DNA from 3 places in the Fulvimarina uroteuthidis genome. Region 2 is predicted to be linked to each of the others. Evidence: predicted binding sites of a transcription regulator. Region 2 holds the regulator's gene; each other region holds the start of a gene.
What was found. The regulator LexA, encoded in region 2, represses DNA repair genes until DNA is damaged. The targets are predictions, from matches to a motif close to TGTTCNNNNTGTGTTCNG.
Positions count from the first base shown of each region.

Region 1 (9,870 bases), on a different contig from region 2:
GCCCTGCCCCCCGGGGGTCAATCGAACTCGGGCTTGAGGACGGCAAGCACGTCCTTGGGCATGCGCATCGGCTTTCCGGCCGGCGAAATGACGGCGATCTTGACGTTCGCCTCGATGAGCGTCTCGCCGCTGCGTGAGATCGTCTGGTCCAGAAGAACCCGCGCACCGCCGATCTGTCGCGTGCGGGTTTCGACGAGAAGCACGTCATCGACGCGGGCCGGGCGCAGGAACTCGATCTCCATCCTGCGCACGGCAAACGACATTGGCTCGCCGAACGCGCCGTCCAGCAGTTCGCGATGGCCGATGCCCTTCAGCCGCAGGAAATCAGAGCGTCCGCGCTCCAGGAAGTGGAGATAGCGGGCATGATAGACGACGCCGGAAAAATCCGTGTCCTCGAAATAGACGCGGACATCGAGTTCGTGGCCGCTGTCGGTCAGACGGCCTGCAAGTTCAGAGTTCATGGCTGCTTGTTCCACGCCGGCCGATCGATCGCAAGCAGGCCTATGCCCGCGCTTTCGTCCGAGCGTTTCAGAAGAGTTCCAGCTGTTCGGTCCGCTTCTTGGCCTTCGGCAGAAAGCGCTCGCGCAGACCGTCGCCGTCGGTGAGACGGCCCGGCGACCAGTCGAGCGCCATGATGAAGGGCCGAACCTTGTCGATCGACTGGCAAAGCTTGCCGATGTCGTCGAGCCGCAGGGTCCGGTAGCGTCGGGTCGAGAGAATGCGCTTGACCGCTCGGGTTCCGAGCCCCGGCACGCGCAGGAGCATCTCGCGGTCTGCGCGGTTGATGTCGACGGGAAACCGCCCCCGGTTCTTCAGCGCCCAGGCAAGCTTCGGATCGATGGCGAGATCGAGCATGCCCGCCTCCCCACCCGAAACGATTTCGCCGCGGTCGAACCCGTAGAACCGCATCAGCCAATCGGCCTGATAAAGCCGATGCTCGCGCATGAGGGGCGGCTTGGACAGGGGCAGCTTGATCGAGGCGTCGGGAATCGGCGAGAACGCGGAATAATAGACGCGCTTCAGCCGGTAGTTTCCGTACAGATTTTCCGATCGACCGAGAACCGCGTCGTCGTTCGCACCATCGGCGCCGACGATCATTTGGGTCGACTGACCGCCCGCGGAAAACTTGGCGGGCTTCGTCCGATCGCGCCTGTCGCCCTTGTGCTCGTCGATCTTCTCGCGCAGATGCGCCATCGCGCGGCGAATGTCGCGCGGATCCTTCTCCGGCGCGAATTGCTCGAGCGCGATATCGGTGGGCAGTTCGATGTTGATCGACAGCCGGTCGGCAAACAGTCCCGCCTCCTCGATCAGCTTCGGGGCGGCATCGGGAATCGTCTTCAGATGGATATAGCCGGAGAAATTCTCCTCCAGACGCAGCTTTCGCGCGATCCGAACCATCTCCTCCATCGTGTAGTCCGAATTCCTGACGATGCCGGACGAGAGGAACAGGCCTTCGATATAGTTGCGCTTGTAGAAGTTCATCGTCAGATCGACGACCTCCTGCACCGAAAAGCGCGCGCGCTGCACGTTCGACGAGGACCGATTGACGCAATAGACGCAGTCGTAGATGCAGAAATTCGTCATCAGGATCTTCAGGAGCGAAATGCAGCGCCCGTCCGGTGCATAGGCATGGCAGATCCCCGAGCCTTCGGTCGAGCCGATCCCTCCGGTTTTCGCGGACGTCCGCTTCTCCGCTCCCGAAGACGCGCAGGAGGCATCGTATTTCGCGGCATCGGAAAGGATCGCGAGTTTGTCTCTGAGGGAAAGCTTGGCCATCTGGACAGTATAGCGTTCCCGATCCGTTCCGGCCAGCGCCCGAATGTCACAGGGGAAAACGCGGCCACGAACCGATCCGCCCGCAAGTGGCGAACCCGATCGCGCCCGACCACCCGACGAGGAGTCAGATCTTCTGCTTGCGCTCGTCCGGCCAGCCGCACTTCCAGCTCTTCACCTTCCAGTTCGGGTGATTGCCGGCCCACTGAGCAACGTAGGGCGTCGAAAGCATGACGCACTGGGCAAGCGAGTTGCGCGCCTGATAGGTCAGCCGTTCCTCCCGGCACGAGTCCGGATTGGTAACCATGCAGATTGTCAGGATCAGATCGACCATCATTGCCTCACGTTCCTTTCAAGAACGAACCGGTCCGGCGAAAGATCGCGAAACGCCGTGCCGCACGAGGTGCCCGGAGGCGATCATGCTTCGCGGCACGTCGTGATCGCAACCCTTCGAAGAAGGGTCATGACGCCGCAGGTTTCCCCTGAGGAAGCCCTGCGGCGTCCGCGTCCCGTCCCATCCGGGTGCGCATGCAGCTACGACCCCGCCATCCCGATGGTTTCATCGACCGAAGGAGATCCGGCGTGCCGTCCGTACGGATCCGTGGTCGGTCCGGCCACCGGACGACGGACACGGTCAGGCCGGCAGATAGATCTCGCCGAGCCCCAGAACCGCGGTGTCGCCGCTGATCTTGCGCATCGGAGCGCCGTCGAACGGGATGTCGCCGATGGTCGCCTCCAGTTCCCTGGCCATGAGGGTCAGTATCAGCAAATCGTGAACGCCCGCGTCGATGAAGGTCGCGGTGAAGCGCTCGGCGCCGCCCATCAGAAACAGGCTGCCGCGCTTCATCAGGCGGCCCGGCGCGCCATGCGTCCGGCCGCCGACGATCATCGTACCGGCGATCATGCGGCTTGCGGCGTCCTTGGCGCAGTCGCCGTCGATGAGGATCACGCCGCGCCGCATCCTGTCGCCGGCCCGCTCGCCCGCATTGCCGGACACGCGGATGACGCCGTTGCCCATCCCTTTCATTTCGCCGGCATCCGGCCCGCCGAGGCGCGCGCCGCAATCGCCTTTCACGCGGATGCGCCCCCCTTGAAGGCCGGAGCCGCAGAGATCCCCCACGGAGCCTTCGACCATGAGCTGTCCGCCGCGCATGAGGCGGCCGGCCCGGAAGCCCGCATCGCCCGAGACGCGGATCGAACCGCCGGACATCGACTCGCCGATCCGGTCGAGACGCGCCGAACCGCCTTCGAACCGGATGTCGGATGCGTCGTCGCCGGAAATCTCGAACAGGTCCCCAGCCCTCAGGCCGCGCCTCGTCGTGCCGACCGGCAGCTTCTCAATATCGGCCGTCGAACGCTTGGCGAGATGGTCGGGCACGAGCGACGAGCAGTCGATCCGCTGGTCCGGTTCGCCCTTCAGCCGAAAGGTCAGCGCGCTCATGGCAGAAGCTCCTTCAACCGGAAATGGTGCGGCCCGAGCCCGCCGCCGTAATTGCCGGCACCGATGCGCAACGCGCCTTCGTCGGGTCCCAGATCGCAGATCGCCTTGATGCCGGCGGCCATGGCCTCGGACACGGCCTTCGCGGACAGGCCGTCGATCACGATCTCGAGCACGGAGCCGATATCGTCGTCGAGCTTCGACTGGGTCGCGCCCTTCAGGGTCGGGCAGTATGCATCGTTGGAGGACGCCATCATGCCGGGATATTTTCCGCCGAGCTTGGAGCCCGAACGCACGATCCCGCCCGGAAACGGCAGGATCACGTCCTCGATGGCGCGCATCGCCTCGGCGGCGGCTTCCGACGCCTTCAACGCGTTCGCGGCATTGGCGGCCATGATCAGGAGATTGCCGCCGCCCACGCCTTCGTCGGTATAGCCGGTCATCGCCTCGCAGACGAATTCGCCTTCCATCACCGGCATCCGCCAGTAATGCCTGTCGCCGAACTTCTTCGACACCTGAAACCCGTCGGCGAAATAGCGGATCGCCGAACCGAGCTCGATTTCCTTGTCCGAGCAAAAGTCGGCATAGCAAGCCGTCGAGGGCGCGGTCAGGACGCACTGACCGAGCCGCGTGCCGAGCTGCCCGGCCAGGCTCTTCCTGTCCATGGCGAACAGGAGGACGCGCACGCCCGGGCGCCCGTCGCGCGTGCGCGACGCCGGCACCACATGATCGATGCCGCCTTCGCAGCCGCAGGCGATGACGGAGGTCGCGAAACCGGTCATCTTGCGCGCCGATTCCACCGCCCATTCTTCCGTCGCCGCGGTGATCTGGATCGCCGTACCGTGCATCGGAAAGGCTTCCGCGAAATCGTCGTCGATGCGCACGCCATTGATGGTCGCGGCAAGTTCGATCAAAGGCATGGGACCTCCCGGAACGGCGTTTCTCGGCGCAATGCCTGTCCCTCGACCCTGAACCAGCTCGACTTCAGCCCGTAGGCATCGTCGAAATAGGTGTCGAGGCGGGCGTTCATCTTCGCGTCGGACTGGGTCTTGAGCGTCAGCGCCCGGCCGTAGGGCTTGGCGACGACGACGCCGTTCTCGACCACCTTCACGCCGTCCTTGAAGAGGTAGGCGGCCGCGGCGAACATCTTCGCCTTGTCGTCGCCGGATCTGTAGACCGAGACGTCCGCCGTCGCGCCGACGCCGAGATGGCCGCGATCGCTTGTGCCCAGAAGCCTTGCGGGCGCCGCACGCGTCATGGTGGCGATCTCGTTCAACGTATATTCGCGATCGATCTCCGCAAGGCTCGTCCACCGGGACACGCCCTTCGGCAGGGCTTCGATCCACCGGGCGCGCACGTCCCGATCCATCAGGAGCGCGAAGATGTCCGGATAGGTCGTGAACGGGGCGCCGTTCGGATGGTCGGTGGTGAAGAAGACGCGGCTCGGATCCTCGATGAGCAGGAACAGTTCGAGCCCGATCGCCCATTGCACCGCATTGAAGAAGCTCTTCTCCTTGTAGTCCATCGGCACGACGCCGCCGCCATTGGCCTCGCCGTCCATGACAATGGACTTGCCCGGGCTTGCCTGGGCGCGGCCCGCGAACTGGCGCATCTCGTCGGACGAGATCGTCACGGTCTGGCCGAACATGACCTGGCCGATATCGACCGTCACCTCCTTGTTCCGGTTGACCAGCGCGGCCAGCTCCTGGCCCCTGGAGGAAAAGGCGCGCCTGCCTTCCGTGCCGTAGCCGTAGAACTGGATGTGGGCGAGGTGGAGAGGCGAGCCCTCGGCTGCCTTGATGGTCGCCTCGGCGGCCTCGGCGGATTTGCCCGGCACACCGAGATTGTTGCAATGGACGTGCAGCGGATGGGGGATGCCGAGATCGCCGACGGCCTTCTGCAGGGTCTTCACGATCTGCCTGGACGAGACCCCGTAATCGGGCACGACGGAATCGAAGGCGTAGGAGCGGACATTCTCCTTGAACGCCGCCGAACCGCCCGCATTGATGCATTTGACGCCGAGCGCCTTGGAAGCGTCGACCGTCCAGGCGACGTAATCGGCGATCGCCTCGTCGCTTTCGCCGTCGCGGATCATCGACATCAGAAGATCGTCATTGCCGAGAACGACGAGCGTCGCCTTGTCGATGATCGGAATGTCGGCAAGCTCGAGATGGGCGTGGAGCGCGGATTGCGGCCCCATGGCCGGCTCGACCACGGTGGTGAAGCCCATTTCGGCGTAGCGGCAGCCGGTCTCGTCGGTCGTCCAGCCGATCTTCGACAGCGCCGTCTCGCCGGGCCGCGCGGAAAAGGCGCGGTGCCATTCGGGCAGGAGCAAACGGGCCGTGTTCACGTGCCCACCGGCGATATGCGAATGGATGTCGATGGCACCGGCCATCACGATCATGCCGCTGCAATCGACGGTTTCGTCCGCCGAATCGGGCTCGGCGGGTGCGGCGACGATCCTGCCGTCCTCGATGAAGAGATCGCGGATCTCGTCGATGCCGTTCGCCGGATCGACCACATGGCCGCCTTTCAGGCGCTTCAGCATGGTTCTGCCTTTCTAACCCGCGTCACGGTCATGCGCGGGCCTCGTCGTTTGAAGAAGAACGTTCGCCGAGAAGATCGGCGATCGCGGACAGAATGTCGGCAGCGTTCACCGCCATGCCGGAATGCTCGGCCTGGCGCGTCACGAAGCTGCCGAAGCGCGGCTCGTGAACGACGCTCGCATGGTCGATGCCGGGCCGGCCGACATGGAAGGCGATCCGCGCACCCGCGCCGTTCGGGGTTTCGGCGGAGGAAAGGAGAATGGTCGGCACGCCGGATCGGTCGGGCGCCTGATCGCCGCCCGCCGCCTCGCCGTGGGTCACCAGAACGCGGCAATCGGCTTCGCCCGCGCTCACGAGCCGGGCACCGTCGTTCAGAACCATGTCGTGCGCCGGACCGCCCCGTCCGAACGCGGTGCGCAAGGGAAACCCCGTCGTCCACAGGGCACCTTCCGCAGCGCCCAAGGCGCCACCGGACAGGAGCGGCAAAGCCGACGCCCGTGTGCCCGCGTTGAGATCCGAGACGAGACCGGCGACCATCTCGATCGCGATGGCGTCGAGTTCGCCGGCGTCGAAGACGATCGCGGCAAAGCCGGCATGCTGCAACCAGCCGGCCAGCGCGCGGGCGGCGCCCTCCTCGAACGGGCCGTTCCCGAACGGGCGTCCGGCAAGGGCCGCGCGGAGAATGCCGACGGCATCGCCGAGATCGCCGATCCCGCATGGGACCGTCCGGACGCTGCCCCTGGCCGCCGCAAAGCGGCCCGGCCCATCCGGCCCGAGCAGCACGATCTCGCGCAGCCCCCCTTTGGCACCGGCACCCAGATCGGGATCGACACTGAAGATCTGTTCGAACAGTGCGGGCTCCGCGGCGAAGGCGTCGCGGCCGATCACGAGAACGCGGTCGGCCCGGCGGCGCAGTTCGGCGGGCGCGATGCGGATGATGCCATTGTCGCGCAGCGCCTCGATCAGCGGAACCGCAGGCGCCAGCCCCTGATGATCGAGGACACCCCTTGCGAGACCTGCGAGCCGTGCGGCCTCGCGCAGGGCGGACATATCGTCGAGGGCACCGGTCACGAGAGGAAGCCGGCATTCCGACAGGAGCGTCACGGCCTCGCGAATGGCCTCGCCGGTCGAGACCGGTCGGCCTTCGATCCATGCAGTCGTCACGTGTTCATCACTTTCTGTGCCCGGTTCAGGAGATATCACGTCGCCACGATCCGGCAACCCGCCGCGACCGTGGCGTCCCCGATATTCGTCTTCGAAATCAGGACGATTTCTCATAGTTGATGTAGGCGAACCGCGCATCGTCCGGCACGCCGGACAGGGGGCCGTCCTCCTTGCCGGGCTGCCACATGACGACCTGCTCGATCATCTTGGCCAGCGCGAAATCGGAATCGGTGATGCCCTTGGCGGCATGGTTCATCAGGCGCACCTCGACCCAGGCGTAAGACGCCGTGATGTCGGGATGGTGGAACGCGGCCTCGGCCAGATGGCCGACGGCGTTGATCACCATCAGCGTTCCCTTCCAGCCATGGGTCTTGTAGGTCCGGCGAATCCAGCCCTCCTCCAGACGCCAGGAGGGCAGTTCCTTTTTCAGGCGTTCTTCGACTTCTGCGTCGGAGTAGGTCTTGGCAGCCATCGGTCTCTCCCTTGTCCGATCGATTCTGTACTCAATAATAGGCGGAAAGCGCGATGACGACAGGATCGAATGTGAAAGAGGACGCCGTCCACATTTCTGCGCCGGCCCGCCTTCACCTCGGATTTCTCGATCCGGGCGCCAATTTCGGCCGACGCTTCGGCGGCATCGGCCTTGCGATCGACGGGCCGGCGACCTCGCTTTCGATCGCGCGTCATCGCGAAACCAGCGTCGAGGGCCCCGAGGCTGCGCGTGCGAGATCCTATCTCGAGAGCCTGATGGCCCATCTCGGCCTCGGCGAGGGCTACCGCGTCGAGATCGAGACGGTGATCCCATCCCATTCGGGCCTCGGCTCCGGCACGCAGCTCGCCCTCGCCCTCAGCTGCGCGTTGCGGACCCTCGAAGGCCGGCCGCTCGACGTGGAGGGTGATTCGGCGATTCTCGGGCGCGGCCAGCGTTCCGGGCTCGGTGCCGCCTTCGTCACGCGCGGCGGCCTCGCCGTCGACGGCGGCAAGGGCGAGGAGGATACGCCTCCCCCCCTCGTCGCCCGGTTTGATTTTCCGGACGACTGGCGCGTGATTCTCGTCTTCGAGACCGATCTTGCCGGCATTCATGGCGAGGCCGAGCTCGACGCGTTCGCCAGCCTGCCGGCGTTTCCGAGGGACGCGGCGGGCGAGGTCTCTGCGCTGACACTGATGCAGGTCCTGCCCGGGCTCGTGGAACGCGACATCAAGACCTTCGGGCATGGTCTTGCCCGGATCCAGGCGATCGTCGGCTCGCACTTCGCGCCGGCGCAGGGCGGCGTCTTCACCAGCCGGCGGGTCGCAAGGGCGATGGACGCCGTGAAGGCCCACGGCGGGCATGGCATCGGCCAGAGTTCGTGGGGGCCGACCGGCTTCGCCTTTGCGCCGAGCGAGGCGAGCGCCCGGCGGATCGTCGAGCGGGCGACGGCGGACGGCGCGCTCGACGGGCTGGCGGTCCGCATCGCGAAGGGCCGTAACGAGGGCGCGCGGATCGAACGCGGGACGGGTGCCGGCCGGCACGTGCGGGTGCTCGCTGGAGCCGGATCGCGCCTTTAGCGCCGGCCGGTTGGACATTTCTACCCGTTCGGGTCCTTCGCCAATCGTGTCCATCGATGCTAGACAGGTCCGGAACTCAGGGCGCCGAAGACGAAAAAGAAGCGAACGGGAAACGCATATGCCTAAGAACATTCTCCACATGCTCACGCCGCACAAGCATGTGAGCCCCTTCGACGTGAACCAGGCGCTCGATGCCGGCTATGATTCGGTGACCCCTTACGAGATGGTCGACATCTCCGAAGTGAGCGACCTCGTTCAGGACGTGATCTTCTCGCGTCCGCCCGATCACGGCCAGGCATCCGCGATCTTCTTCGGCGGTGACGATGCGGTGCTCGCCCTCGACATGATCGAGAAGGCGAAGGCCGCGCTCGTTCCGCCCTTCACCTGCAACATCATGGCCGATCCCGCCGGCTCCTTCACGACGGCCGCCGCGATGGTCGCCAAGGTCGAGAAGGCGCTGAAGGACAAGAAGGGCGTCGCACTCAAGGACACGACGATCGCCGTCTTCGGCGCGACCGGCGTCGTCGGCTATTGCGCGGCGGTGATCGCGGCGTCCGAGGGCGCCAAGGTCAGGATCGTCGGCTATTCGGGCGTCGAGCGCGTGCAGAAGCGCGCCGACGAGATGAAGGAACGGTTCGGCGTCGATGTGGAAGCGGTCGACGGATCGTCCGACGACAAGAACACCGCCATCGTCTCGGACGTCGAGGTCATCCTGTCGGCGGCCAAGGCCGGCGTGCAGGTGCTGGCCCACGACCAGATGAAGAAGGCGTCCAGGCTCCTCGTGGCGGCCGACGTCAACGCGGTGCCGCCGGTCGGCCTCGAAGGGATCGACGTGATGGACGACGTGGTCGCGATCGACGGCACGGACGCGTTCGGCATCGGGGCGCTCGCCATCGGCATGTTCAAGTCGAAGACCGAATACGGACTTCTGCGCCAGATGATCGAATCCGAAGAGGGCCAGGTGCTCGATTTCCGCCACGCCTTCACGCTGGCGCGCAAGCTCGTCAACGAAGGCTGATTAAGACTTGAACGGTTCGAACCCGGTGGCGGCGCGGCCGACGATCCTGTGCGCGGCGTTTTCCGCGCGCCAGATCGCGGAAAGCGCGCGCCTGTCCGGCTTCGACGCGCTCGCCGTCGATTTCTTCGCCGATCACGACCTGACGGCCGCATCGAGGAAGGCCGCCCTCCTCGCCAGCCACTTTCCCGACGGGTTCTCCGATGCCGACCTTCTGGCGGCCCTCGACGGGCTGGCGGAGGGCGAGGCGCCGGTGGGCTTCGTCTACGGGGCGGGCTTTGAGGACAGGCCGGCTCTCCTGCGGCAGATCTGCGAACGCTGGCCGCTTCTCGGCACCGATGCCGCAAGTTCCGCCAAGCTGAAGGACCCGGACGCGTTCGCCCTTC
Region 1 is NZ_JAXLPB010000001.1:626,655-636,524, forward strand. It holds gene ybgC (tol-pal system-associated acyl-CoA thioesterase) at 18-461, opposite strand; gene U0C82_RS02865 (putative DNA modification/repair radical SAM protein) at 529-1,776, opposite strand; gene U0C82_RS02870 (hypothetical protein) at 1,901-2,110, opposite strand; gene U0C82_RS02875 (formylmethanofuran dehydrogenase subunit C) at 2,408-3,214, opposite strand; gene fhcD (formylmethanofuran--tetrahydromethanopterin N-formyltransferase) at 3,211-4,131, opposite strand; gene U0C82_RS02885 (formylmethanofuran dehydrogenase subunit A) at 4,122-5,759, opposite strand; gene U0C82_RS02890 (hypothetical protein) at 5,788-6,921, opposite strand; gene U0C82_RS02895 (4a-hydroxytetrahydrobiopterin dehydratase) at 7,019-7,393, opposite strand; gene U0C82_RS02900 (beta-ribofuranosylaminobenzene 5'-phosphate synthase family protein) at 7,447-8,469, shown strand; gene U0C82_RS02905 (methylene-tetrahydromethanopterin dehydrogenase N-terminal domain-containing protein) at 8,588-9,487, shown strand; gene U0C82_RS02910 (ATP-grasp domain-containing protein) at 9,495-9,870, shown strand, end outside.
Region 1: the regulator LexA is predicted to act here: its motif matches at 1,790-1,807, upstream of U0C82_RS02865 (putative DNA modification/repair radical SAM protein).

Region 2 (9,870 bases):
GAGGGCGGCTATGACGCGACGGCGACCCAGCAGGTCCGCGGCATCGGCCGTCTTGCCGTCGACAGCGCGATCAAGCTGGCAGCCGGCGAGGAACTACCGGCGGAACAGCTCCTGCCGGGCTTCCTGACGACGCCCGAGAATGCCCAGGAATACGTCGAGAATCATCCCTGATTTCTTCAGATATCGGTTCCGGAGCCCGCATTGCGGGCCCCGGAACCGTCCAAAGGGAGGAGGAAGCATCGGCCATGACCACCAATGCAACGCCCATTCTGACGCTTCGCGGCATTCGCAAATCCTACGGACCGATCGAGGTTCTCCACGGTATCGATCTCGATATTCACGCCGGAGAGGTCGTGGCGCTGCTGGGTGAGAACGGCGCGGGAAAGTCGACCCTCTCCAACGTCATTTCCGGCACGGTCCGCCCGTCCGCGGGTGTCATGACTTGGCAGGGCAAGACCTACGCGCCGAGCGCGCCGCGAGAGGCCATAGACGCGGGTGTCGGCATGATCCACCAGGAGCTTCTGCTCCTGCCACACCTCTCCATCGCCGAGAACATCTTTCTCGGCCGATACCCGAAGAAGGGCGGTCGCATCGATCGCCGGACAATGGCGGACGAGGCCGCCAAAGGGCTTGCGCGCCTTGGTCTCGATGTCTCGCCGAACCGCCTCGTCGCAGGGCTTTCCACGGCCAACCAACAGCTCATCGAGATCGCGAAGGCGCTGACTCTCAATGCCAAACTCCTGATCCTCGATGAACCGACCGCAGCGCTTGGCGGCGAAGAGACCCTGAAACTGTTCGAACAGATCACGCGCCTGCGCGAGCAGGGCGTCGGGATCATCTACATCTCGCACCGGCTGGAGGAGATCCGCCGGATCACCGATCGCATCGTCGTCATGCGAGACGGCGACAAGGTGCAGGAATTCGACCGGGCGGACGTGCCGGTTCGCTCGATCGTGGAGGCCATGGTCGGGCGCAGTCTGGAGCGGATGTTCCCGGCTTTGCCGGTGCCAGGGGAGGAGACCGTCCTCGAGATCAGGAATCTCAAATCGGGCCTCGGCCATTTCGAGGGCATCAATTTCAAGGTGCGCAAGGGAGAGATCCTGGGCATTGCAGGTCTCGTCGGTGCCGGCAGGACCGAACTCGTGCGCGCCATCGCGGGCGCCGATCCGATTGCGGCCGGACAGGTGCTTCTGAACGGCCGCGACATCACTCCCAAGGACCCGCGCACCGCGATCCGCAATGGCATCGTCCTCGTTCCAGAGGACCGTAAACAGCAGGGGCTCATCACCGGTCATTCCATCGCCGAGAACATCGGCTACGCAAACCTGTCGAGCTTGATCCGCAACGGGTTCGTCACGCGCGGGCGCATCAATCGCTTCGCCGAGGAGAACATCGAGAAGTTCGGCGTGAAGGGACGCGGCGGCCAGAACGCCAGCGAGTTGTCGGGCGGGAACCAGCAGAAGGTCGTCATCGCGAAATGGCTCGCGCGAAATCCGAAGGTGGTCGTCCTCGACGAGCCCACCCGCGGCATCGATGTGGGCGCACGTTCCTCGATCTACGAGATCATCGTCGCCCTGGCTGCGGAGGGTGTCGCGGTCATCGTCGTCAGCTCCGATCTCGAGGAGGTTCTGGGCGTATCGAACCGGATCATGGTCATGGCGGCGGGCCGGCAGGCGGGAATCCTTGACCGCGAGGCAGCCAACGACGTTTCGGTCATGGAACTTGCGACCGCCTGATGGGAAAGGAGAGCCCAATGAAGCGCTTCGAAGGACGAACCGTCGTCGTGACCGGTGGCAATAAGGGGATCGGGTTTGCGATCGCCCATCGTTTCGCGAGCGAAGGGGCCAATCTCGTGATCGCCTCGATCGAGGCGCAGGTCGAGGACGCCGCGGCGTCGCTTCGAGAGACCGGCGCGGCCGCCATCGGGGTCGTCTGCGACGTCGCCGACGCGCAGTCGGTCACCGCGCTCTACGAGAAGACCGAGCGGGAGTTCGGTCCGCCGGACATTTCGGTCCAGAACGCCGGGATCATCACGATCGCCAAGGTCGAAGATCTCGGCGAACGCGAGTGGGATGCCACCATGGCGGTCAACACGAAGGGCACGTTCCTGTGCTGCCGCGAGGCGATTGGCTGGATGCGCAAGGCCGGGCGCGGCGGGCGCCTCGTCAACATCGCCTCCGGGCAGGCGCGCGAGGGCTTCATCTACACGCCGCACTATGCGGCCTCGAAATTCGGGGTGATGGGCCTGACGCAGAGCCTCGCCAAGGAAGTGGCGGAAGACCGCATCACGGTGAACGCCGTCTGCCCCGGCATCATCGAGACGGATATGTGGGACTATAACGACCGCGTCTGGGGCGAGATGCTCGGTGACTACGCTCCCGGCGAACTTATGGCGAGCTGGGTGCGGAACATTCCGATGAAGCGCGCCGGCAAGGGCAAGGACGTCGCGGCCCTGATCGCCTTTCTCGCCAGCGAAGACGCCGATTACATCACCGGACAGGCGATCAACGTAGATGGCGGGCTGATCATGTCCTGATCCTCGGCCATACGGATCTCCACCCCATCTCGTCATCGATTACCGACAACACCGGACCCTTCCCATGCCCGAAATCACCTTGAATGCCCCGGCCCTCTTCGATCTCTCGGGTCGCGTCGCCCTCGTCACTGGAGCCGGCAGCGGCATTGGCCAGCGCATCGCCATGGGCCTTGCCCAGAGCGGCGCCGACGTGGCGCTGATCGACCGGCGCACGGATGGTGGCCTTGCCGAGACGGCGAACTTCATTGCCGGAACCGGCCGCAGATCGGTCGAGATCGCAGCGGACGTCACGTCGCAGACGGCGCTGAGCGATGCCGTGCAGCGCGCGGAAGCCGAACTCGGGTCGCTGCGTCTTGCCGTCAACGCCGCCGGAATCGCCAATGCGGCGCCTTGCGAGGAAATGGACGAGGCGCAGTATCAGACCCTCATGGACATCAACATGAAGGGGGTCTGGCTGTCCTGCCGCGCCGAAGCGCGCGCCATGCTCGCCCACGGCAAGGGCGGTTCGATCGTCAACATCGCGTCCATGTCCGGCGTAATCGTCAACCGGGGCCTCAACCAGGTCCACTACAACGCCTCCAAGGCCGGCGTCATCCATATGTCGAAGTCGATGGCCATGGAATGGGTCGATCGCGGCATCCGCGTGAATTCCATCAGCCCGGGCTACACCGCGACGCCAATGAACACGCGGCCCGAAATGGTGCACCAGACCAAAGAGTTCGAGAGCCAGACTCCCATGCAGCGCATGGCAAGCGTCGACGAGATGGTCGGACCCGCGATCTTCCTCCTGTCCGACGCCGCGTCCTATTGCACAGGCGTCGATCTTCTCGTCGACGGCGGCTTCTGCTGCTGGTGAAACGGGCCCAGATGTTCAGTCCCGGACCGCAGTAGCAGTCTCAACGACGGAGCAAATCCAGGCCAGTGTGGCGGAGTAAAGCCAGGCCAAGGGGCCGAGAGGGCACGATGTCGGGCGAACTGAGAAACTGACCCCCTGACGAAGCGAAGAATTGGCCCCCTCTCGACACCGAGAGGAGAACGCCATGACGATCGAGAATACGAGCATGTCCGACGCACTCCATGTCCGCTTCGACAACTGCTACCTGAGTGGGAAGACTGCATAGCCTGCGGATGGTCGACGGGTCGAGCGGGAAACTGCGCCGTCGCAAGCGAGCCCGGCGTTAACCACGTTAGCAAGTTTGCTCGTATCGACGCCTTGCGATCGGTGGTTGAGGGCGGCAGGTCATCAGGCAGGCAGCGGACCAACGGGTCATCCGCCGCCCTTGAAGCAAACGGCCCCCGTCGGTGTTACAGCACCGGACGAGGGCCTGACCCAGAACCTAAGTGAGAGGTCCCAGGCTATGACGAGCCATATCCGCTTCGTCCCTTCGTTGAAAGTTTTAACGAACACGCACATCGGTCTCTTCCGAATCGCGCGCGCTTGCGCCGTTTCGTTCGCCTGATCGATCCGATCGGCCCGAACGGCTGTTCGACGGAGACCGCCTTTTCCGGCGTGCTTCGTCTAGTTCGCCTTTCCACATTTCACTGAGACGACCAGCACCGTTCGCTGACGGTAGGGCTCGCGACCTGCGAGATCTCACCGCACGATCGGGCGTGACGTACATACTGTCCTATCCGCTTTCGGAACGGTCCGCCGTTCGAATGTTGGTCTGGGCGGGATGCATGGCGTCGGTCGTCCCTCATCGAAGGGATATCCCCCATGAACCCATCCACGCTCCGCGCCTCGCGGCGTCGGCCGCCGCAAACATCTTCCGCACGGTGTACGGAGAACGTCCGCGCTCTCGACGTCCCTGCCGACACCAGCGAAGTCGAACCCTGTCTCGATCAGTCCGTGCGTTGGGACGCCCCCCGATCGCAAGGATACCGTCGCATCTGAGGATATCGCATCCGGTTCACACCGTTCGAACAGGGCGTCGGCACCTGCGGACCTGCCGCGCTCCTATCCCTGCCGCCTCGATCCCGACGCCATCGCAGCCGACCTTGAGCCGTTCGTCGAGAAGGCAGTCGCTCAGGTCGCTGCCGCCGTACCGAGCCCGGACGCGATCCTCGGTCGCTACATCGCGGTCGCGGCCCTCATCCGCTCGGTCTCGTTCCATGAGGGCAAGCTGCTTGAGGACGCGATGATCGCGATCGGAGCGGCGAACCCCGATCTCGTCGTCCTCGGCAGCAGCGTCCGGCTTCCGGTAACGGCGGCCGCCCTTGAAGCGGTTGCGCATAACAGATCGGGGGCGCTCGTCGGATTGTCCTTCGATGCCGACGCGAAGGCGAAGTCGACCTATACGCCGGACCTCGTCACCGTGAACCGGCGCTATCGTTCCGCCCTCGTCATCGACGTGAAGCGCTCGCTCGCCTCCTATCTCGACACTCACCGTCTGAGCGAAATTAGAACCCGCATGCTGGCGGCCTCCCTGACGGTACGCCCAACCGACCTCGAGATCGGCCTCCATCTCGCGGACATCGTCCGTTGTCCCTGCGCGCCGCGCGGCGAATGCGATGTCCTCGAGATAGGTGTTCATGCGCTCGATCTCGGCGCGGAAGATCTGTTCGAGCTGATCCTTCGTCGTCATGGCGGCAGTCGGTCTCACGGTCAGGTCGGCAAGGAGCGTGTTCAGACGCTGCGCCATGTAGATCGCCTTGCGATGATCGGACAACCGCAGGGAGAAGGACAAGCGCGCCTGCCGAGGCATGCGCCTGAAGCGCACGGGCACGCGAGCACGCCAACAAAACGTGTGCCCACGCCGTTCGAGAGTGGGAATGTCATGCCGCCGAGCCACCGACCGGGTTCCTTCGTCCGAGAGCCCGGACGGACGACAATGGCCATCACCTCTGGACTACAGGTTTGGCCCAAGTGCGAGAACGATAAGCTGACGGATTCTCAATCAAGAGAGAAAAAGATTACAATGATTTGGAGAGTGCTGGCTGGGGAACCTGGATTCGAACCAGGACTAACGGAGTCAGAGTCCGTGGGTCTACCGTTAACCTATTCCCCAATGGCCCGTTGTCGGGCAGGGTCGATATATCGGTTCGGCGCAGGATTGGAAACCCTTTGTCGGGAAAAAAATCGACATGCCGGTTCCGGCGGCCGATGCGCCGGGTGTCGCGGCGCGCTTTCGCGCTGGCCTTTGCGAGGCGGTCGCCTATCCTTCGGGTCATGGACGACCACGCGGACACAGGCCTGCTCGAAGGCGCGGAGGATGGGCTTTGCCGCTGCCGGTGGGCGGGGCAGGATCCGCTCTACCGGCAATATCACGACAAGGAGTGGGGGCGCCCCGTGGGATGCGACCGGCGGCTTTTCGAGAAGCTTTGCCTCGAAGGCTTTCAGGCCGGCCTGTCCTGGATCACGATCCTGAGGAAGCGCGACGCGTTTCGCGAGGTCTTTCACGGGTTCGAGATCGAACGGGTCGCGGCGATGGGCGAAAGCGATGTGGACCGGCTTGTCGCCGATGCCCGGATCATCCGCCATCGCGGCAAGATCGAAGCCGTGATCGGCAATGCCAAGGCGACGGCGGCGGTGATCGAGGCGGAGGGCTCGCTGGCCTCGTTCCTGTGGGCGCACGAGCCTGCGGCCACCGAACGGCCAGACCAGGTGACGCCCGAATGGATACGCGCCAACCCCGTCACGCCCGCCTCCCGGCGGCTGTCGGCGGCGCTTCGCAAGGCCGGCTTCCGCTTCGTCGGACCCACGACATGCTATGCCTTCATGCAGTCCATGGGCTTCGTCAACGATCATTATCCCCGATGCCATGTGCGCGAGGCCTGCGAACGGGACCGTGCGGCGTTCGTGCGTCCCTAGAACAGCGGCCCGAAAATCGGGATCGATTGTCGGAAAGCCCGATGTTCGAACGCCAACGGATAGCGGGCGCATCCCGCGTCCGACCAAACGCCGATGCTCGAAGGTTCGCTCGCAGTGCCTTCGTCGCCGCTTCCGGATCGGCGCAAATCGTGTCGCAAAAGGACCGGAACGACCGGCTCCATCCGCCGGCCTCGAAGACCGGATCGCGGGGACGGACGGCGGCGGTCCGGCGCCCCCGACCCCATGCCATACGGACGGGGCAGCGGTACGGGCGCGTGCGAGCCCTTTTAAAAAGGCACCGGCGGGGTCATGGTCGACCTCCCCGGCGCTTGCAGCCGGCGAGGCCCTGTCGTTCGAGCCCGCGTCAGCTCGCTTCGTCTGCCGGCGTCAGCTTGATCAACCGGCCGCCATTGCCGTCCTCGAGCACCCAGATCGCGCCGTCCGGGCCCTGTTCGACCTCGCGAACGCGCTTGTCCCACGAGAAGCGCTCCGCTTCGCTGGCGGACTCGCCCTCGATGTCGACATGGACCAGCGCACGGCCCGAGAGCGCGCCGAGAAACGCGTCGCCCTGCCAGTCGGCGAAGGTCTCGCCGTCATAGATGATCAACCCGGCCGGCGAAATCGATGGCACCCAGGAGACCTTGGGAGCGGCGAAGCCGTCTTCCGACGGGTCGTGATCGGGGATCGAAACGCCGGAATAGTTGACGCCGTTCGAGGCTTCCGGCCAGCCATAGTTTGATCCGGGCGTGACGAGGTTCAACTCGTCGCCGCCGCGCGGCCCCATCTCGGTTTCCCACAATCGGTTCTCGCCGTCGAAGGCGATGCCCAGCAGATTGCGGTTGCCGACCGTCCAGAACTGCTTGGCAAGGTCGCCCTGGTCCTGAAACGGGTTGTCTGCGGGGACCGAGCCGTCGAGGTTGAGACGGACGATCTTGCCGAGGTTCTTGTCCATGTCCTGGGCGGGCGTCTGCTTCTGGCGATCGCCCGAGGTGATGAACATGAAGCCTTCCTGATCGGACCCTTCCGGCCCGAACGCGATGCGGTGCGAATAGTGCCCGTTGCCGGGAACGTGTGGCTCCTGCTCCCAGATCTTGGTGACGTCCGTCAGCTTCGGCGTGCCTCCGGAGGTGTCGAGCACGGCCCGTGCGACAGCGGCACCGAACGTCGCCCCGTCGTCGAGGCTTTCGGCATAAGAGAGGTAGATGGCGTTCGACTGCTCGAAGTCGGGGCTGACCACCACGTCTCCGAAGCCGCCCTGCCCCCCATAGGCGACGTCGAACATGCCCTCGACGGCGGTCTTGGTGCCGTCCGGCGAGACGTGCTGCAGCGTGCCGGCCTTTTCCGTCACCAGCATCGATCCGTCCGGCAGGAACGTCATGGCCCAGGGTTCTTCGAAGTCGGCCAGCGGGGTCGCGGTCAGTGCGGTGCCCTCGCTGCCGTCGATCGAAAAGCTTTCCTGCGCAAGCGCCGGAGAGGCCAGGAGCACGCCGGAGGCGAGAAGGGAACCGAGGGCGGAAAGGCGGCGCGTGCGCGAGCGGGTCGAGGCGGTCTGGATCATGCTTCGTCTCCTGTCGGATTGAGGTCGCGTTTCCTTCCAGATAGGGACGCTGGACACGAATATCCGCCTTTACGAAGATTTTGCCGCAGGTCCGCAACCCGGGCGAGGTGCCCCGGGGCGTTGCCGACTCGAAGGGGACAGGGATGTTTCCCGATTCGTTCGCTCCTTCCACTTGCAGAACACAATAAGAACAGATACCGTTGTTCAGGTTTTGTTTTGGAGGCTCCGATCCGTATGCTGACGCGCAAGCAGCACGAACTTCTGTCCTTTATCGATCGGCGTTTGACCGAGACCGGGGTGCCGCCCTCGTTCGACGAGATGAAGGACGCGTTGGACCTCAAGTCGAAATCGGGCATTCATCGCCTGATCACGGCGCTGGAGGAGCGCGGGTTCATCCGCCGCCTCCCCAACCGCGCACGCGCGCTCGAAGTGTTGAAGCTGCCCGAGGCGATGCGCCGGACCGAGGCCCAGACCCCGCCGCCGCGCGGGTTCAAGCCGAGCGTGATCGAAGGCTCCAAGGGGGCTCGCACCCGGCCGGACGAGGCGGGAGGCGGCCGTGCGCCCGGCGCCAATATCTCGATCCCGGTGATGGGCCGGATCGCCGCCGGCGTGCCGATTTCCGCAATCCAGCACAACACCCATTCGATTTCCGTTCCGCCCGACATGTTGCGGGGCGGCGAGCATTACGCGCTAGAGGTCAAGGGCGACTCGATGATCGAGGCCGGCATCCTCGACGGCGACACGGTCGTCATCCGGCGCGGCGATACGGCGAACCAGGGCGAGATCGTCGTCGCGCTGGTGGACGAGGAAGAGGCGACCCTCAAGCGGTTTCGCAAGAAGGGCGATACGATCGCGCTCGAAGCGGCCAATCCCGCCTACGAGACGCGGATCTTCGGGTCGGACCGGGTTCAGGTCCAGGGCAAGCTGGTGGGCCTCATCCGCCGTTACTGAGGGATCGACCGCCCGCCCGTTTCGGCCGCGGCCGGGCCGGTGGAGGACGTTGACCTGTCGCGATCCGGCGTGCCGGACGGCGCCAAGGGCGGGTTCGCGTCCAACGCGTCCGATCGCTGCGCAACGGAAGATGTCGTTGCCGCCGCCGGCAGCGTCGGGACGGGGCCTTTGCCGCCGGACGACGCGTCGCGGATCGGCGGCGCCGCATGCGCGCCCGCGTCCGGCGCGTCCGGCCTAGGCGCAAGGGGCGGGTCCCTCGGCGCCGGATTCTTCCAATATTCCGGCCAGGCAGCAAGGCGGTGCCGGTTCCACGGCGCCGGGTCTTCCGGGATCGAACGCTCGATCAGGATGTCGCCGGAGGCGCGGTCGCGGCGGATGGCGAGCGAACCGGTGCGTCTCAGGGTCCTGAAGGTCACGAGATGGGCGCCCGACCGGCAGCGCGTCTGGCGTGCGGCCCGCGCGACGATGGCGATGTCCGCCGCGTCGCACGCTTGGCCGAGAAGCCGGTAGTCGGTGGTATAGGCGATCTCGATGCCGCTGCCGGTCGAAAAGCGACAGAGCTGCGACGCGCAGTCGTCCAGGCCTTGCAGGCTGCCCCGTTCCACACCGCCGGCAAGAAAGGCGCGGTCCCATTGATCCGCGACGAAGCCGTTGGGCCGCTTTGCGGAATAAAGAATGTCCCCGTCTTCGAGGACCGCGAACGTCTTGCCGTCCTCGAAGATCAGGACATCGGGCCGTTCCAACGGTATTGCGGCGAACGCAAAGCCCAGCCCGGCGATCGGAACCGCTCCCCATCGCAGCCGTCCGACCGGGACGCAGAAGACGAGAAGCGCGAGCGTCATGGCGATGAGCGCCAGCGGCGAGACGATGCCGGTCGGCTGGTCCGGCAGCCATTGGCTGAGGCGGACCGCGACCCCTATCAGAACGTCGAGCCCGAACCCCATGACGGCAAGCGCCGGGGAATCGAGGCCGAAGGGCATCAACACCACGCCGATCAGCGCCATCGGCATGATG
Region 2 is NZ_JAXLPB010000002.1:261,453-271,322, forward strand. It holds gene U0C82_RS06230 (substrate-binding domain-containing protein) at 1-171, shown strand, start outside; gene U0C82_RS06235 (sugar ABC transporter ATP-binding protein) at 246-1,736, shown strand; gene U0C82_RS06240 (SDR family NAD(P)-dependent oxidoreductase) at 1,754-2,536, shown strand; gene U0C82_RS06245 (SDR family oxidoreductase) at 2,601-3,392, shown strand; gene U0C82_RS06250 (DUF6538 domain-containing protein) at 4,447-5,328, opposite strand; tRNA gene U0C82_RS06255 (tRNA-Gln) at 5,471-5,544, opposite strand; gene U0C82_RS06260 (DNA-3-methyladenine glycosylase I) at 5,706-6,347, shown strand; gene U0C82_RS06265 (PQQ-dependent sugar dehydrogenase) at 6,712-7,905, opposite strand; gene lexA (transcriptional repressor LexA) at 8,140-8,856, shown strand; gene U0C82_RS06275 (ComEC/Rec2 family competence protein) at 8,850-9,870, opposite strand, start outside.

Region 3 (9,870 bases), on a different contig from region 2:
CGTCGCCGGGGCTCAGCAGGCCTGGCAGATCGGCGATCCGGCGATCGGCCAGTCCGTTACCGGATACGCCCAGAAGCCGCGCGCTCTCGCGCGGGGATGCCGGCCGGAGCGCGATGCGCTCCGGCGGCAGCTCGAAGTCGAATAGGTCGACCCTCATGATGCCGCGACGATCGGCTCAGGCCGCGTCGACGTCGCTCTTGACGCGCATGGTCGTGATCGAGTCGGGATCCCTGACGGGCTCGCCCTTCTTGATCTTGTCGACATTGTCCATGCCCTCGATGACTTCGCCGAAGACGGAATATTGCTTGTTGAGCCATGGGGCGTCTTCGAAGCAGATGAAGAACTGCGAGTTCGCCGAATTCGGCGCGGCCGTGCGGGCAGCCGAGACGGTGCCGCGCTTGTGCGGTTCGGCCGAGAACTCGGCGACGAGGTCCGGCTTGTCCGAGCCGCCCGCGCCGGTGCCCGTCGGATCGCCCGTCTGGGCCATGAAGCCGTCGATCACGCGATGGAAGACGACGCCGTCATAGAAGTTCTCGCGGGCGAGCTCCTTGATGCGCTCGACATGATTGGGCGCCAGATCGGGGCGCAGCTTGATCACGACCCGGCCCTTGGTGGTCTCGAGGATCAGGATGTTCTCGGAATTTTCGTCAGCCATTGTCAGTCTCTCTTTCGTCTTCGTCGATCGGGACGACAGGCGCGGAAAACCGGTTCCGCCTCCATCCTGTCGTGGTCGATCAAAAAGGCGGTCCGGGAGGTTGCCCGAACCGCCGTGTCATGGCGTCCTAACTGTGTCAAAACCGGTGCCGGTGCAACCCCGCGGCGCGACGAGCCGTGCCTGTCAGCCCTCGGACCCGCCCACCGTCACCTTCGTCATCACGTCCGGGTCCTCGACCGAGCCGTTCTGGCGAGCGTCGCCTTTCTTGATCTGGTCGACGACATCCATGCCTTCGACGACGTCGCCGACGATCGTGTACTGGCCATCGAGGAAATCGCCATCGGCAAGCATGATGAAGAACTGCGAATTGGCCGAATTGGGATCCTGGCTGCGGGCCATGCCGACCGTGCCGCGATCGAAGGTCTCGTCCTCACTGAACTCGGCTTCGAGGTCCGGCTTGTCGGAGCCGCCCATGCCGGCGCCCGAGGTGTCCGCGCCCTTCTTGCCGAACTCGACATCGCCGGTCTGGGCCATGAAACCGTCGATCACCCGGTGGAACACGACATTGTCGTAGGCACCTTCCCCGGCGAGCGTCTTGATCTGCTCGACATGCTTGGGAGCAAGATCGGGACGCAACTGAACGACGATCGACCCCTTGTTCGTCTCGATGTTGAGACGGTCCGCGGCCTCGCCGTCCTGGGCAAGGCCCGGCGCGACGGCCGCGAGGGAAAGTCCGGCGACGATACCGAGAGTGGCTAGAAACTTCATGGGAAACCTTTTCTACGCTGACCATCGAACACGGCGCGTCGCCCTCAAATCCTTGCGAGGGCAGCCAGAACCGGTTCGGGAACGAATGGCGAGACATCCCCGCCCATCCTTGCGATCTGACGAACCAATGTGGCGGTAATGGGCCGGGTCTTCGGCGAGGCCGGCAGAAAGACGGTCACGATCTCCGGTCGCATCGCCCCGTTCATGCCGGCCATCTGCATCTCGTAGTCGAGATCCGAGCCGTCCCGAAGACCCCGCACGAGCACGCGGGCGCCGGCCTTCGCCGCCGCATCGACGACCAGCCCGTCGAAGGCGACGATATCGACCGGCGCACGCAGCCCTTCGGATTCCACGCTTTCGCGGATGAGGCGGACGCGTTCGTCGAACGAAAACATCGGCTGCTTGGCCGCATGGACGCCGATCCCGATGACGACGCGGTCGAATGCCGCGAGGGCTTGCCCGAGAATCGACAGGTGACCGCGGGTAACGGGGTCGAAGGAGCCGGGGAAGAAGGCGGTGATCATCTGGAGGACCCGAACGTTTGCGCGATCAAGAACCGAGACAATTCGTCATAATTCGGCAAAAGACAAATGCCGTTCCTATCTCTAGGGTGAAGCGTCAAGAGCACGGGTCGCGGACCCCCATCATGGTCGGTGGGAACCAATCCTCGGTTCGAAGCGTATTTCAAGCAGGATAACGAGGAGAGACTTCATATGCTGATCGCCGTTCTATCTCTCGCCATGATCATCCCCCTGACCGCCGCGACCCTCATGAGCGTCAGCAATGAGCAGGATCGCAAGAGCATCAAGGTCAAAGCGCGGGACCACCGCCGCTAAGCCTTTATAATCATATCGTCCGACCTCTGGCAGAGCCGGGCGGTACGACTTGTCACGACACATAGGCCGCCGCTCCCCTATCCCGGGAGCGGCGGCTTTTTCGTGGGTGACGGGCGACGGCGTCAGACGTCGTCCGACGGCGTTCCGTCCGGCATGTCATCGTCCGTCGGCGTTTCAGGCGATGCGTCGCCCACGCCGTCGTCGATCGGAGCCTTTCCGTCCATCGGATCGGAATCGGCAAGGTCTCCGGCGGTGGTGTCGGCGTCCGCCTCCCCCGCCTCGTCCGTGCCCTGATCGGGAATGCGCTCGACCGAGACGACCCGCTCGCCATCGGCCGTCTTGAAGATCGTGACGCCGCCAGTCGCGCGACCCTTCATGCCGATGCCGTCGATCGGAACGCGGATGACCTGGCCCCGATCGGTGACGAGAAGCAGCTGGTCTTCCGCCGCCACGGGGAAGCCCGCGACGAGCTGTCCGAGCTTGTCCAGCCGGTTCGTATCGGTGGCGCGGATGCCCTTGCCGCCGCGGCCCGAGGTACGGAACTCGTAGGACGAGGACCGCTTCCCGTAACCGAATTCGGAGACGGTGAGGATCATCTCCTCGGCCTCGCTCAGGAACGCGTAGCGCTGCGTATCGATCGAGGCATCCGCGTCGACCCCTTCCTCGTCGACCGTGATCTCGTCCTCGTCCGTGCTGCCGGCGACCGCGCGGCGCATCTTCAGATAGGTCGAGCGCTCTTCGGCGGTGGCGTCCACGTGGCGCAGGATCGCCATCGAAACGACCGTCTCGCCTTCGCCGAGCGAGATGCCGCGCACGCCCACCGAGTTGCGCCCGGCGAAAACGCGGACATCCGTGGTCGGAAAGCGGATGCACTGGCCGGACGAGGCGGTGAGGAGAACGTCGTCATCCTCCGAGCAGGTCGCGACGGCCAGGATCTCGTCGCCCTCCTCATCGAGCTTCATGGCGATCTTGCCGTTGCGGTTCACCTGGGTGAAGTCGCTGAGCTTGTTGCGGCGTACGGTGCCGCGCGTCGTCGCGAACATGACGTTCGTGCGCTCGGCCGCCTCCTCCTCGCTCGGCAGCGGCAGGATCGAGGTGATGCGCTCGTTCTTGTCGAGCGGCAGCATGTTGACGAGGGCCTTGCCCCGTCCCTGGGGTGTGGTCAGCGGAAGCCGCCAGACCTTCTCCTTGTAGACGATGCCGCGGGAGGTGAAGAACAGGACCGGCGTGTGGGTGTTGGCCACGAACAGGCGGGTCACCGAATCCTCGTCGTTCTTCAGGCTCATGCCCGAGCGGCCCTTGCCGCCGCGGCGCTGGGAGCGATAGACGCTGAGCGGAACCCGCTTGATGTAGCCGCCATGGCTGACGGTGACGACCATGTCCTCGCGCGGGATCAGGTCCTCGTCGTCGAGATCGGCGGCCCCTTCGGACAGTTCGGTGCGGCGCGGCGTCGCGAACTCGTCGCGAATCGCCGACATCTCGTCCTTGATGATCTGCATGACGCGCTCGCGCGACGACAGGATATCGAGATAGTCCTTGATCTCGGTGCCGATCTTCTCGAGCTCGTCGCCGATCTCGTCGCGCCCGAGCGCCGTCAGGCGCTGCAGGCGAAGATCGAGGATCGCGCGGGACTGGGCCTCCGACAGGCGGTAGGTGCCGGCCTCCGAAATGCGGTGGCGCGGATCGTCGATGAGCCGCACCAGCGGCGCGACGTCCTTCGCCTCCCACTCGCGCGTCATCAGTTGCTCGCGGGCCGTCGCCGGATCGGGCGCGGCGCGGATGAGCTTGATCACCTCGTCGATGTTGGCGACGGCGATGGCAAGACCGACGAGCACGTGGGCGCGCTCGCGCGCCTTGCGCAGAAGATATTTGGTGCGCCGGTTGATCACCTCTTCGCGGAACGAGACGAAGGCCGACAGCATGTCCATCAGTGTCAGCTGTTCCGGCTTGCCGCCGTTCAGCGCGACGATGTTGGCGCCGAACGAGGTCTGCAGCGGCGTGAACCGGTAGAGCTGGTTGAGAACGACGTCGGCGGTCGCATCGCGCTTCAGTTCGACCACGACCCGGTAGCCGTCGCGATCGGACTCGTCGCGAATATCGGAAATGCCCTCGATGCGCTTGTCGCGCACGAGCTCGGCCATCTTCTCGATCATGGTCGCCTTGTTCACCTGATAGGGAACTTCGGTGACGATGATCGCCTCGCGCTCGCCGCGGATCGTCTCGAAATGGACCTTGCCGCGCATCAGAAGCGAGCCGCGCCCCGTGGAATAGGCCGACATGATGCCGGCCTTGCCGAGCAGGATCGCGCCGGTCGGAAAGTCGGGGCCCGGAATATGCTCCATCATCTCGGTGAGCGTGATCTGCGGATTGTCGATCAGCGCGATGCAGCCGTCGATGACCTCGCCGAGATTGTGCGGCGGAATGTTCGTCGCCATGCCGACGGCGATGCCGCCGGAGCCGTTGACGAGGAGGTTCGGGAAGCCGGACGGCAGAACCACCGGCTCCATCTCGCGGCCGTCATAGTTCTCCTGGAAGTTGACGGTTTCCTTGTCGATATCGGCAAGCAGCGCGTCGGAGATCTTCTCCAGCTTACACTCGGTATAGCGCATGGCGGCCGGCGGATCGCCATCGATCGAGCCGTAATTGCCCTGGCCCTCGATAAGGGGCGCGCGCAGCGACCAGTGTTGCGCCATGCGCACGAGCGCGTCGTAGATCGCCGAATCGCCGTGCGGGTGGAACTTGCCCATCACCTCGCCGACGACACCGGCCGACTTGCGGTAGGACTTGTTCGAGGTGAGGCCCATCTCGTGCATGGCATAGAGAATGCGCCGGTGCACCGGCTTCAGCCCGTCGCGCACGTCCGGCAGCGCGCGGCTGACGATCACGCTCATGGCGTAATCGAGGTAGCTTCGCTGCATCTCGTCGATGATGGACACGGTGCCGATGCCGGGACCGTCCGGCGGTCCCCCGATCGGTGCTGGTGGAGGCGTCAAGTCGTCGTTGTCGTCAGCCAAGGATGGGTCCTGAATTGATGCGAAATCGTACGCCCGCTATAGCCTAAAGGGTCGCATCAGCGCAAATTCCGGGCCCCTGTCCGGCACGGCTTGCCTTGAAATCCAACGCTTTATCGCGAACGCCGCGCGCCTCGATCGCCCGGGTGGAACTGCGACGCTTGCCTCCGCCACCCGTCCGTGTTTTCAGGAAGGCTTCTGCCACTCGGGTTTGCGCGATGATCGACCTGCTTCTCAACGGCTTCGTCACGCTCTTCGTGATCGTCGATCCGCTCGGGCTCATTCCGCTCTATCTCGCGCTGACGCCGGGGGTCGGCAGGAAAGCCCGCATCGCGATGGCCTGGAAGGGTTGCCTGATCGCCTTCGTGATCCTCACGGTGTTCGCGCTTCTCGGCCTTGCGATCCTCAATGCCCTCGGCATCTCGCTGGGCGCGTTCCGCATCGCCGGCGGCCTGTTTCTCTTCGTCATCGGGTTCGAGCTGGTGTTCGAGAAGCGTGCCGAGCGCAAGGGACGCAGCGCCTCGAAAATGGTCGCGGACAAGGACGACGATCCCGACGAGGACACCGACGTCGCCGCCTTTCCCCTGGCGATTCCGCTGATCGCGGGGCCGGGCGCGATCGCCGCGGTGATCCTGTTGTCGGGCAAATTGCCGAGCGCCATCGGCCAGGCGAGCATGGTCGGCGTGATCGCGCTGACGCTCCTCGTGACCTTCGCCTGCCTTGCGGTGGCGCACCGGCTCGACGCCATTCTGGGCGCGACCGGCCGGGCCGTCATCTCGCGGGTGCTGGGCGTCATCCTGGCCGCGCTGGCCGTCCAGTTCGTCGCCGACGGCATCGCAGCCCTGTTCCTCGAGAACGGCGGAACGTTCAACACCCTCTGATCGGGCGGGAGGTCATCTTCTCGCCTGGCTCGACATCGCCTCGAAGCCCCTCGGGTGCGGCCGTTCGGGACCGATCCGACAGGACGCTCGCTGACTTAGCGAACTTCGCGACCGGGCGCGGAGCTGCGGGCCGTGCCAGGCGCCGCCAACACAGTAGAAAAAGCCGGCGCTGTCGCCATGACGACGTCGCCGGCCTTCGGGTTTCATCGGCGAGAACACCGATCCGGCGATGCTGCGCAGGCGCCTCGACCGATCCAGCCGAGGCGATCAGCCGCTCTACCCGATCCGGGCGAACCCGGCGATCCGAACGCTCAGAACGGGATTTCGTCGTCGAAATCGCGCGAACCGCCGCCGCCGGAGGAGCCGCCACCATAGCCGCCACCGCCACCGCCATAATCGCCGCCGCCGCGTGAACCGCCGCCGGACGAACCGCCACGCGAACCGCCGCCGCCGCCGTAATCACCGCCGCCACCGCCAGCGCCATCGCCACGCCCGTCGAGCATGGTCAGCGAGCAGTTGAAGCCCTGCAACACGACCTCGGTCGAATATTTCTCCTGGCCGTCCTTGTCCTGCCATTTGCGGGTCTGAAGCTGGCCCTCGAGATAGACCTTCGAGCCCTTCTTCACATATTGCTCGATGATCTTGTTCAGGCCTTCGTTGAAGCAGACGACCCGGTGCCATTCCGTCTTCTCGCGCCGCTCGCCCGAGGTGCGATCGCGCCAGCTCTCGGAGGTGGCGAGAGAGAAATTGGCGATCGGCTTGCCGTCCTGGGTGCGCCGCATCTCCGGATCGGCCCCGAGATTGCCGACGAGAATGACCTTGTTGACGCTGCCTGCCATCGAAAAACTCCATACAATGAATGCGCGCAAGCCTAACGGCGCAGGCGTCGGGGCGAAAGGGCAACGTGGCCGCCCTCAACAGAAAACAACCGGTACCGCCCGCCAGGCCGCATCGTCGCGACCGGAACAAAGTTAGAACAAACTCTTTCTTTGAGTCAATCCGCGCTTTAAACTGCCTGGTGCTCGCCATAGATAGGCGTCGATCCAGACAATTCCGAAAAGACCGGTACCGCTCCTCATGGCCGAACTGAAGACGATCTCCATCCGCGGCGCGCGCGAGCACAATCTGAAGAATGTCGATCTCGATATTCCCCGCGACAAGCTGATCGTCATGACCGGCCTTTCGGGCTCCGGCAAATCATCGCTCGCATTCGACACGATTTATGCCGAGGGCCAGCGACGCTATGTCGAGAGCCTTTCGGCCTATGCGCGCCAGTTTCTCGAGATGATGCAGAAGCCGGACGTCGACCTGATCGAAGGCCTGTCTCCGGCGATCTCGATCGAGCAGAAGACCACCTCGAAGAACCCGCGCTCGACGGTGGCGACCGTCACCGAGATCTACGATTATATGCGCCTCCTCTTCGCGCGTGTCGGCATTCCCTATTCCCCTGCGACCGGCCTGCCGATCGAAAGCCAGACGGTCAGCCAGATGGTCGACCGGGTGCTGGCGCTCGAGGAAGGCACGCGGCTTTATCTCCTCGCCCCGATGATCCGCGGCCGAAAGGGCGAATATCGCAAGGAACTGGCCGAGCTTCAGAAAAAGGGTTTCCAGCGCGTCAAGGTGGACGGGGAATATTACGAGATCGCCGACGTTCCGGCGCTCGACAAGAAGTACAAGCACGACATCGATGTGGTGGTCGATCGCGTGGTGGTGCGCGAGGACATGAAATCGCGCCTCGCCGATTCGATCGAGACCTCGCTCGGCCTTGCCGACGGGCTGGCGGTCGCCGAATTCGCGGACCTGCCCCTGCCGAACGAACGGCTGGCCAGCGCCGGCGCGAACCGGAACAAGAACGAGACCCACGAGCGGCTGCTGTTTTCGGAAAAGTTCGCCTGCCCGGTCTCCGGCTTCACGATCCCGGAGATCGAGCCGCGCCTGTTCTCCTTCAACAATCCGTTCGGGGCATGCCCCAAATGCGACGGTCTCGGCTCGCAGCAGGCGGTGGACCCAAAGCTCGTGGTGCCGAACGAAAACGTCACGCTGAAAAGCGGGGCGATCGCCCCGTGGGCGAAGTCCACGTCGCCCTATTACGGCCAGACGCTGGACGGCCTCGGCCAGCATTACGGCTTCAAGCAGACCGACAGGTGGTCGGACCTGTCGGACACGGCGCGGGACGCGATCCTCAACGGCACCGGCAAGAACAAGATCGAGTTCCGCTTCAAGGACGGGCTGCGCGCTTATTCCACCACGAAGACCTTCGAAGGCGTCGTCACCAATCTGGCGCGGCGCTGGCGCGAAACCGATTCGACCTTCATGCGCGAGGAGATCGAGCGCTTCATGTCGGCCACCCCCTGCCCGGCCTGCAACGGCCACCGGCTGAAGCCCGAGGCGCTGGCGGTCAAGATTTCCGGCCGGCATATCGCCGAGGTCAGCGAACTGTCGATCCGCAACGCCGCCGACTGGTTCGAGAACCTTCCCGCCCATCTCAACGAGAAGCAGAACGAGATCGCGGTGCGCATCCTCAAGGAAATCCGCGACCGGCTGCGCTTTCTCAACGATGTCGGGCTCGACTATCTGACGCTGTCGCGCTCGTCGGGCACCCTGTCGGGCGGCGAGAGCCAGCGCATCCGGCTCGCCTCGCAGATCGGCTCCGGGCTGACCGGCGTTCTCTATGTCCTGGACGAGCCGTCCATCGGCCTGCACCAGCGCGACAACGAGCGCCTGCTCGTCACGCTCAAGCATCTGCGCGACATCGGCAATACGGTGATCGTCGTCGAGCATGACGAGGATGCGATCCGCGAGGCCGACCATGTCGTGGACATCGGACCGGCGGCCGGCGTGCACGGAGGCCACGTCATCGCCTCGGGCACGCCCGAGGAGGTGATGGGCAATCCGGATTCGCTCACCGGGCGCTACCTTTCCGGCGATCTCGGCGTGCCGGTGCCGCAGACGCGCCGCAAGGCCAGGAAGGGCAAGGCGGTCAAGGTCGTCGGCGCGCGTGGCAACAATCTGAAGAACCTGTCCGCCGAGATCCCGGTCGGCCTGTTTTCCTGCGTCACCGGCGTGTCCGGCGGCGGCAAGTCCACCTTCCTGATCGAGACCCTGTTCAAGGCCGCCTCGCGCCGCATCGCCAACGGCCGCGACGTGCCGGCCGAGCACGACCGGATCGAGGGGCTCGAACATCTCGACAAGGTCATCGATATCGACCAGTCGCCGATCGGGCGCACGCCGCGCTCGAACCCGGCCACCTATACCGGCGCGTTCACGCCCATCCGCGACTGGTTCTCGGGCCTGCCGGAATCCAAGGCGCGCGGCTACCAGCCCGGCCGCTTCTCGTTCAACGTGAAGGGCGGGCGCTGCGAGGCCTGCCAGGGCGACGGCGTCATCAAGATCGAAATGCACTTCCTGCCGGACGTCTACGTGACCTGCGACGTGTGCCACGGCAAGCGCTACAATCGCGAGACCCTGGAAGTCACCTACAAGGAGCGCTCGATCGCCGACGTGCTCGACATGACGGTCGAAGAAGGCGTCGACTTCTTCGCCGCCGTCCCGGCCGTGCGCGACAAGCTCGTTGCGCTGAAGGAGGTGGGGCTCGGCTATATCAAGGTCGGACAGCAGGCGACGACCCTGTCCGGTGGCGAGGCGCAGCGTGTGAAGCTTGCCAAGGAGCTGTCGCGCAAGGCGACCGGCCGCACGCTCTACATTCTCGACGAGCCGAC
Region 3 is NZ_JAXLPB010000004.1:137,433-147,302, forward strand. It holds gene queA (tRNA preQ1(34) S-adenosylmethionine ribosyltransferase-isomerase QueA) at 1-157, opposite strand, end outside; gene U0C82_RS12870 (peptidylprolyl isomerase) at 176-655, opposite strand; gene U0C82_RS12875 (peptidylprolyl isomerase) at 839-1,423, opposite strand; gene coaD (pantetheine-phosphate adenylyltransferase) at 1,468-1,947, opposite strand; gene U0C82_RS12885 (hypothetical protein) at 2,137-2,259, shown strand; gene gyrA (DNA gyrase subunit A) at 2,382-5,177, opposite strand; gene U0C82_RS12895 (MarC family protein) at 5,489-6,151, shown strand; gene U0C82_RS12900 (single-stranded DNA-binding protein) at 6,463-6,990, opposite strand; gene uvrA (excinuclease ABC subunit UvrA) at 7,229-9,870, shown strand, end outside.
Region 3: the regulator LexA is predicted to act here: its motif matches at 7,113-7,130, upstream of uvrA (excinuclease ABC subunit UvrA).